2 linked regions of the Breoghania sp. L-A4 genome follow. The protein of the gene in region 2 interacts with the protein of the main gene of each other region in a pairwise test. Links are inferred from orthologs where the notes say so. Each region holds a gene or a part of one and is shown on either strand. Other genes may lie near its edges.

Region 1 (3,990 bases), 2.4 Mb from region 2 along the record:
GCCGGCTGAGACAGCTCCTGGTCGATCAGGTTGGCGGTGATGACATCTTGCGGATAGAGCGCGGAGAGCCGGCGAACCAGGTTTTCCAGCTCACGCACATTGCCCGGCCAGCGATAGCGCTTGAGCCGTTCGACGGCCGCGGGTTCCAGCTGCTTGGTCGGCAGGCCTTCCTTGTTCGCCAGCATGAAGAAGTGGCGCACCAGATCGGGAAGATCCTCGGCGCGCTCGCGCAGCGGCGGCAGCCGCAGCGGCACCACATTCAGGCGGAAATAGAGATCCTCGCGAAACAGTCCCTGATTGATGAGTTGGCGCAGGTCCTTGTTGGTCGCGGCGACAATCCGCACATCGGTCTTGATCACCGTCCGGCCACCAACGGCCGTGTATTCGCCCTGCTGCAGCACCCGCAGCAGGCGTGTCTGCGCCTCCATCGGCATGTCGCCGATCTCGTCGAGGAACAGCGTGCCGCCGTCGGCCTGCTCGAACCGGCCGGCGCTGCGCGCCTGAGCGCCGGTGAAGGCGCCCTTCTCGTGACCGAAGAGTTCCGCCTCGATCAGGTCGCGGGGGATCGCCGCCATGTTGATGGCGACAAAGGGTCCGTTGCGCCGCTTGCCGTAGTCGTGCAGGGCGCGGGCCACAAGCTCTTTGCCAGTGCCGGATTCGCCGGAGATCATCACGGTCAGATCGGTCTGCATCAGGCGCGCCAGGACGCGATAGATTTCCTGCATCGCCGCGGACCGGCCGACAAGCGGAATGTTCTCGCCGACTTCCTCGGAGACGTCGACACGCTTGGACTTCGGCTCGGACAGGGCCCGCCCGATGATGCTGATCAGTTCCTTCAAATCGAAGGGTTTGGGGAGATACTCGTAAGCGCCGCGTTCGGAGGCGCGGATCGCCGTCATGAACGTGTTCTGCGCGCTCATGATGATGACCGGCAGATCCGGACGCAGCTTCTTGATCCGCGGAAGCAGATCAAAGGCGTTTTCATCGGGCATGATCACGTCGGAGATCACGAGATCGCCCTCTCCGGAACTGACCCAGCGCCACAGCGTCGCGGCGTTGGACGTCAGCCGGACCGAATAGCCGGCGCGCGACAATGCCTGATTGAGGACCGTGCGGATCGCTGCATCGTCGTCAGCAACGAGAATTGTGCCACTGGGCATCGTCATTCATTCCTGGCGCTGTTGGGTGTGGGATATTCATTCGAGGACGCGGGCATCAGAATCCGGAACGCGGTGCGTCCGGGCTGCGAGTCGCACTCGATCACCCCGCCATGGTCGCCAATGATCTTGGCAACCAGGGCAAGGCCCAATCCGGTCCCGTTGGTCTTGGTGGTCACGAAGGGGTCGAAGAGATGCGGCATCAGGTCATCCGGCACGCCGGGTCCGTTGTCGCGAACGCTGAATTCCAGCGGCAGACTGACGCGGTCGCGCGTGCCGGGCACCGACATGCGGATACCGGGCCGGAACGCGGTGGACAGCACCAGTTCGCCTTCCGGATTGTCACCCACGGCCTCGGCGGCGTTCTTCACCAGGTTCAAAAACACCTGCACAAGCTGGTCGCGATTGGCGTAGACCGGCGGCAACGACGGATCGTACTCCTCCACGATCCTGATATTGCGCGCGAAACCGGATGCCGCGAGCCGCTTAACATGGTCGAGAATAACGTGAATGTTGACCGCTTCGCGATCGATTGGTCTTTCGTCGGAAAACACTTCCATCCGGTCGACAAGCTTCACGATGCGATCCGCCTCATCCATGATCAGCCGGGTCAGGGCACGATCATCGTCATCGGCGGACTGTTCGAGAAGCTGCGCGGCGCCGCGAATGCCTGAGAGCGGGTTCTTGATCTCATGGGCCAGCATCGCGGCGAGCCCGGTGACGGTGCGCGCGGCGCCGCGCGACGACAGTTGGCGGTCGATCTTCTCCGCCATCGTGCGCTCTTGCAGCATCAGGGTGACGAAACCGGGCCGCTCGTTCACCGGCGCGGCATAGATGTCGACCATCTTTTCCGAGCCGATGCGTGGCGAACTGATGTCGACCTTGTACTCGTTGACCGCGGAACCGCGCTGCTTGACCTGATCGACGAGGGTCAACAGGGGGCTCCCGAAGGGCACGAAATAATCAAGCGGATGCCGGTGCATGACCGCGCCGCTGGCGCTGAAAAAGATCTCCGCCGCCATGTTGGCCTGCTCGATGCGGCCATTCGGATCAACCAGCAAGACCGGATGCGGCAGCGCATCGAGAATATCCGTGCCCGCGCCGCTCGCCGTACTCTTCGCCTCGCCCGGCAAAGCGCCGCTGCGGTCGATGCTATCGCTCATCATGCGGCTCTCCGCGACGTGCAGTCAGAAAACAGGGAATGGGCCAGCCGTTCGACGGTGGCCGGTTCATCGCAAGTCAGCAGCGCCTTGCGGTGCGCAGGCGCCGGCTTCGCGTCCTCGGCGACGCCATCGAGATACCAGCCCAGATGTTTGCGCGCGCAGCGCAATCCAAGCTGCGTGCCGTAGTGCGCCAGCATCGCCTGATAGTGCTCGACCACCAGATCGGCCAGGTCCGCGCCCGAAGGCCCTTCCCGCTCCGGCCGCCCGTCGAGACTGTCGGCGACCGCGCCGACGATCCAAGGACGCCCGTATGCGCCGCGTCCGATCATCACGCCGTCGGCGCCCGATTGGGCCAGCATCCGCCCGGCATCACGCGAATCCATGCAATCGCCGTTTGCGATGACTGGGATGGAGACCGCCTCGCTGACCGCACGGATGGCGGGCCAATTGGCCGCGCCCTTGTAAAACTGGCAGCGCGTGCGGCCATGCACCGTGATCATCTGCACGCCAGCGTCCTGTGCCCGGCGGGCGAGCTCCGGCGCATTGATGCTGCGTTCGTCCCAGCCAAGCCGCATTTTCACCGTGACCGGCAACGCCGTCGCTCCGACGGTCGCGTCGATCAGCGTCATCGCATGATCGAGGTCGCGCATCAGCGCCGAACCGGAGTAGCCTGTGGTCACACGCTTGGAGGGGCAGCCCATGTTGATGTCGATCATCTCCGCGCCGGATGCCTCGGCGCGCCGGGCGCCCTCGGCCATCCAGCGCGCCTCGCGGCCGGCAAGCTGCACCACGTGGGGACGGATGCCGGCGCCTTCCATGCGCAGGGTCGTTTCGGGGTCGCCGTCAACCAGCGCCTCGCTCGCCACCATTTCCGAAACCACGAGTCCCGCGCCGAAGCGCGCCGCGATTCGGCGAAATGGCAGATCCGTAACTCCGGACATCGGGGCGAGCAGCACGCAGTTCGCGGTGCGCAAGCCGCCGATTGCCAAGCCTTTTGACTGGGCAGCGGATGTAGGGTCTTTGCTTATTTTATGAGCATCGTTCATGATTGCACACATATTAGACAACTATCGGCATTCGGCAAGACCATGATTGACTTTTTATCGAGCCGGTTGTTTCCCGGTGCAATTGCTCCGACACAACCGCCATCCACGAGCGCCGATCCGGAAGCCCATGCCAAATAACGCAAATACCGTGCCGCGCGGCAAAGGCACTGTCGCAATCGTCGTCGCGGCGGGCCGCGGGTCGCGCATGGCCGCCGATGGGGATGCGGGGCCGAAGCAGTATTTGCCGATCGGCGCACGGCCGATTCTGGCGCTTACACTCGATGCGCTTGGCGCAAGCCACCGCATCGACAGGATCGTCACGGTCATACACGCAGATGACAGGGCGCTTTATGACGCCGCAATAGGCGATATCGAGGCGCGAAACAAGTTAATGGCCCCGGTGACAGGCGGCGCCACGCGCCAGGCGTCGGTGCGGCTGGGACTGGAGAGCCTGGCGGACGCTCCGCCGGCCTATGTGCTGGTTCATGATGGCGCTCGGCCGTTCATTGACACAGCCACCATCGAGCGGGTCTGGAACGCGCTCGATGCGGGCAAGCCAGCGGTGCTGGCCGCCCTTCCCTGCACGGACACGATAAAGCGGGTCGATGACGCGGGACGTGTGAC
Region 2 (3,857 bases):
CGATCGGCGGATAGCCCGCCTCCTCGAACAGCCTCAGCAGTGAATCCGGGATCTCGTCGCGGATCAGCGTGTTCATGCCGCGCGGGCGCACCATGGCGTCGGCCTCGATCGGGTGCACCAGGCGGTGTTCGAACTCGTGCACGCCGCCGATGTGATCCATATGCGTGTGGGCCGAGACGCAGACGATGTCACTGAGCGGCTTGCGTGAGCGGCACAATCGGCACAATGCCCATTCCCGTGTCAATCATCAGTTCGCGGTCGCGGCCGCGCAGAAACACCATGTTCGCCTGCTCGAGCACATGCACATGCGGCTCGATGAGCATATGGGCGGTGTCATCCAGCGGTTTTCCGGAAAACCAGGCATCGGCGACGGGATAACTTTCGAGCGCGATCATGGAGCGCCTTTCACGACGGAGTGGCGTCTGACAGGCAAGTTCCAGACCACTCGCGGCCCAAACGAAAAAGGCCCGGGCGCAAGGCCCGGGCCAGTCTTCGGCCGGGGGAGGATCCGGCCTGCATTCAGGGTTGGAAGGGTCAGACGCGCTGGCTGCCCTGTCCAAACTCGGGGTAGGCTTCCACGCCGATTTCGACCTTGTCGAGACCCAGCGCTTCTTCCTCTTCGCTCACCCGGATGCCGATGGTGGCCTTCAGGATGAACCACACGATGCCGGAGGCGATCATCGTGAAGGCGCCGATGGCGACGATGCCGGTCAGCTGCACCGTGTAGCTGGCGTCCGAATTGGACCAGGCCACGATGAAGGTGCCCCAGATGCCCGCCAGAAGGTGGACGGGGATGGCGCCGACGACGTCGTCGATCTTCAGCTTGTCGAGCATCGGGACCGCGAAGACCACGATTGCGCCGCCCACGCCGCCGATGATGACCGCCTGCAGGACGGAGGGAGCCAGCGGCTCGGCGGTGATGGAGACCAGACCGGCGAGCGCGCCGTTGAGCGCCATCGTGACGTCGACCTTCTTGTAAAGGATCTGCGTCAGGATCATCGCCACGACAACGCCGGCGGCAGCCGCCATGTTGGTGTTGGCGAAGATGCGGGAGACGTCGGTGACGTCACCGATGGTGCCCATGGCGAGCTGCGAGGCGCCGTTGAAGCCAAACCAGCCGAGCCACAGGATGAAGGTGCCCAGGGTTGCCAGCGGCATGGAGGAGCCCGGGAACGGGGTCACCTGGCCGCCGGGGCCGTACTTGCCCTTGCGGGCGCCGAGGATCAGAGCGCCGGAGAGAGCCGCCCAGCCGCCGACCGAATGCACCAGCGTGGAGCCTGCGAAGTCGGAGAAGCCCATGACGTCGAGCCAGCCCGTGCCCCACTCCCACGAACCCGTGATCGGGTAGATGAAGCCGGTCAGGACGACGGTGAAGATCAGGAAGGGCCACAGCTTGATGCGCTCGGCCAGGGTGCCGGAGACGATCGAGGCGGTGGTGGCGCAGAACACCATCTGGAAGTACCAGTCCGACGCCGTCGAATAACCGGTGTCCAGCGAGTCGCCGCCCACCGCATCGAAGGAATAGGGGCCGAACGAGCCCATGAAGCCGCCGTCAACGCCGGTGTACATGAGGTTGTAGCCGGTGATCCAGAACATCAGGCCGGCAATGGAATACAGGGCGATGTTCTTCAGGCACTGCATGGACACGTTCTTGGAACGCACCAGGCCCGCCTCGAGCATGGCGAAGCCGGCCGCCATCCACATGACCAGGAAGCCGCCGATCAGGAACAGCAGCGTGTTGAAGATGTAGGCAGTGTCGGCCGCTTTCGCGAATTCCGGCGCCGCCGCTTCGGTGGCATCTTGCGCCAGCGCCGGAGACGCGGCGGCGATGATGCCAAGCGCGGTCAGAGACAGACCGCCAATAAGTGTGGATTTTTTCATAAAATTAGCCCTCGATTGGCACTTAGAGCGCTTCGGCGTCGGTTTCGCCGGTGCGGATGCGGACGACCTGATCGATCGAGTAGACGAAGATCTTGCCGTCGCCGATCTGACCGGTTTTCGCAGCGATGCTGATGGCTTCCACGACCTTGTCGACCGTGTCGGTGGCGACCGCCACCTCGATCTTCAGTTTCGGAAGGAAGCTGACGGCGTATTCCGTACCCCGGTAGATCTCGGTGTGACCTTTCTGGCGGCCGTAACCCTTTACCTCGGTAACGGTGAGACCCTGGACGCCGATCCCCGTGAGGGCGTCGCGCACCTCGTCGAGTTTGAACGGCTTGATAATGGCCATGACAATTTTCATGTTCGGTTCCCGTATCCTTCTTGTGAGCCGCCGGATCACGTCGCCGCCCCAGCCGCGACGCATGCAGGATGATCGGGCGGGCCCGATTTCCGGCTGCGACTTGCCCATCCCTATCAAGGTCCGTGCCAACACCGAATAAAACACCGAAAGGAGCGCCGCGGGGCACTCCTTGTTTTGCCACAAGCTATTGATTTAAAAAGTGTAAATTGCCGTTCTCGAAGACCGGCCTCGAGGCGCTGATTGAAAAACAGGCAAAGCCTGCGTTTTGATCAGATACTGTGCAGATTGCCTGCGCACGCCTGATTAAAAATTGTGCATTCGTGCAATGGCAGGCCGTCAGGCGCCAAACCCGCCCGAATCCAGGAACGCCTGCTCGGCGGCCGTCGTCGTGCGGCCCAAAACCTTGTTTCTATGCGGAAAACGTCCAAACCTGCGGATCACATCCATGTGCACCAGCGCATAGAAATACGTTTCCTGCTCGCCGTTCTGGCGGAACAGGTCGACCGAACGCTCCTGCGCGGCCATGTCTTCCGCGTGTTCGAAGGGCAGGAAGAAGAAGGCGCGCGCCACCGAAGGGAAGGCGCGATGAAAGCCACGCTCGAGCGACAGCGCCGCCAGATCCAGCGCCCTGGCGTCCATGGCGAAGGCGCGTGAATCCTCGCGGAACAGGTTGCGGGGCAACTGGTCGAGGTGGAGGATCAGCGCCAGCATGCCGTGCGGCGTCTCCGCCCAGCCGTCGAGGTCTCCCGCGGCCGCCCGCTCATGGCTGTCGAGAAACCGCGCCCGCAGGTCCGCGTCAAACTCGTCCGAACGCGCGAACCATTTGGCAGGTCCCGCCCGCCACCAGAAATCGAGAATGTCGAGAGGATCGGGATGCTGCATCGGACTTCCTTTGGTGTGGCGACAGGTTGACATATTCGCTGCCAAGCTGACATAGGCAGGAAGGCGGGGCGAGACAATTCCCGCGCCCGGCCACCCCTCGGCCGTGCCGCAAACGTGGACCATCGCATGCACAAGCCCGCCCCGACCCGACGCTCCTGGACCTGCGCGGCCTGATCTGCCCGCTGCCGGTGCTCAAGACCGCCAAGGCGATGAAACCGATGGCGGCGGGAGCCCGCGTGCTCGTCGAGGTCACCGATCCGATGGCGCGCATCGACATCCCGCATTTCTGCGCCGAGCACGGGCACCGGCTTGTCGCCACCGAGACGGTCTCGGCCGACGGCGGCGAGATCCTGCGGTTCACCATCGAGAAGGCATCGTAAAGCGCCGCGGACCGCCACAGGCTAACGCGTGTATGCGTCCATCGCCTTGGCCAGCCGGATGTCCTTGGCTGTCAGCCCGCCCGCGTCATGGGTCGACAGGGTAACCTCGACCCGGTTGTAGACATTGAACCACTCCGGGTGGTGATTGGTCTTCTCCGCCATCAGCGCCGCCCGCGCCATCCAGCCGAACGCTTCGCTGAACGAATTGAACATGAAGGTCTTGGTGATGGCGTCGCGGCCCTCGGCCATCGACCAGCCGTCGAGTGCGGCCAAGGCCTCGGCGCGCCCGGCCTCATTCAGCGTCGCGGCTTTCTCGCTCATTGCACCGTATCCTCCTGTTTGCCCACATTCCG

Evidence for each region. The genes of interacting proteins can lie anywhere in the genome.
Region 1: the proteins of D1F64_RS00850 (region 2) and D1F64_RS12035 interact in binary tests that used the Escherichia coli proteins (3 or more experiments, as listed by UniProt). The link is inferred for Breoghania sp. L-A4 from one-to-one orthologs.

Annotation. Positions count from the first base shown.
Region 1 is NZ_CP031841.1:2,621,953-2,625,942, reverse strand. The notes cover bases 244-3,242. They hold D1F64_RS12035 (nitrogen regulation protein NR(II)), read right to left. Parts: upstream 2,324-3,242; coding sequence 1,163-2,323; downstream 244-1,162. Other genes in these bases: dusB (tRNA dihydrouridine synthase DusB), read right to left, coding at 2,320-3,242. Also shown: more of dusB, read right to left, coding at 3,243-3,366; D1F64_RS12025 (bifunctional 2-C-methyl-D-erythritol 4-phosphate cytidylyltransferase/2-C-methyl-D-erythritol 2,4-cyclodiphosphate synthase), read left to right, coding at 3,494-3,990.
Region 2 is NZ_CP031841.1:173,914-177,770, reverse strand. The notes cover bases 574-3,439. They hold D1F64_RS00850 (P-II family nitrogen regulator), read right to left. Parts: upstream 2,243-3,439; coding sequence 1,904-2,242; downstream 574-1,903. Other genes in these bases: D1F64_RS00840 (sulfurtransferase TusA family protein), read left to right, coding at 3,280-3,439; D1F64_RS00845 (DUF924 family protein), read right to left, coding at 2,579-3,124; D1F64_RS00855 (ammonium transporter), read right to left, coding at 574-1,881. Outside these bases: D1F64_RS00865 (MBL fold metallo-hydrolase), read right to left, coding at 1-160; D1F64_RS00860 (hypothetical protein), read right to left, coding at 189-395; more of D1F64_RS00855, read right to left, coding at 535-573; more of D1F64_RS00840, read left to right, coding at 3,440-3,504; D1F64_RS00835 (4a-hydroxytetrahydrobiopterin dehydratase), read right to left, coding at 3,526-3,825. UniProt on the Escherichia coli protein: Involved in the regulation of nitrogen metabolism. Regulates the activity of its targets by protein-protein interaction in response to the nitrogen status of the cell.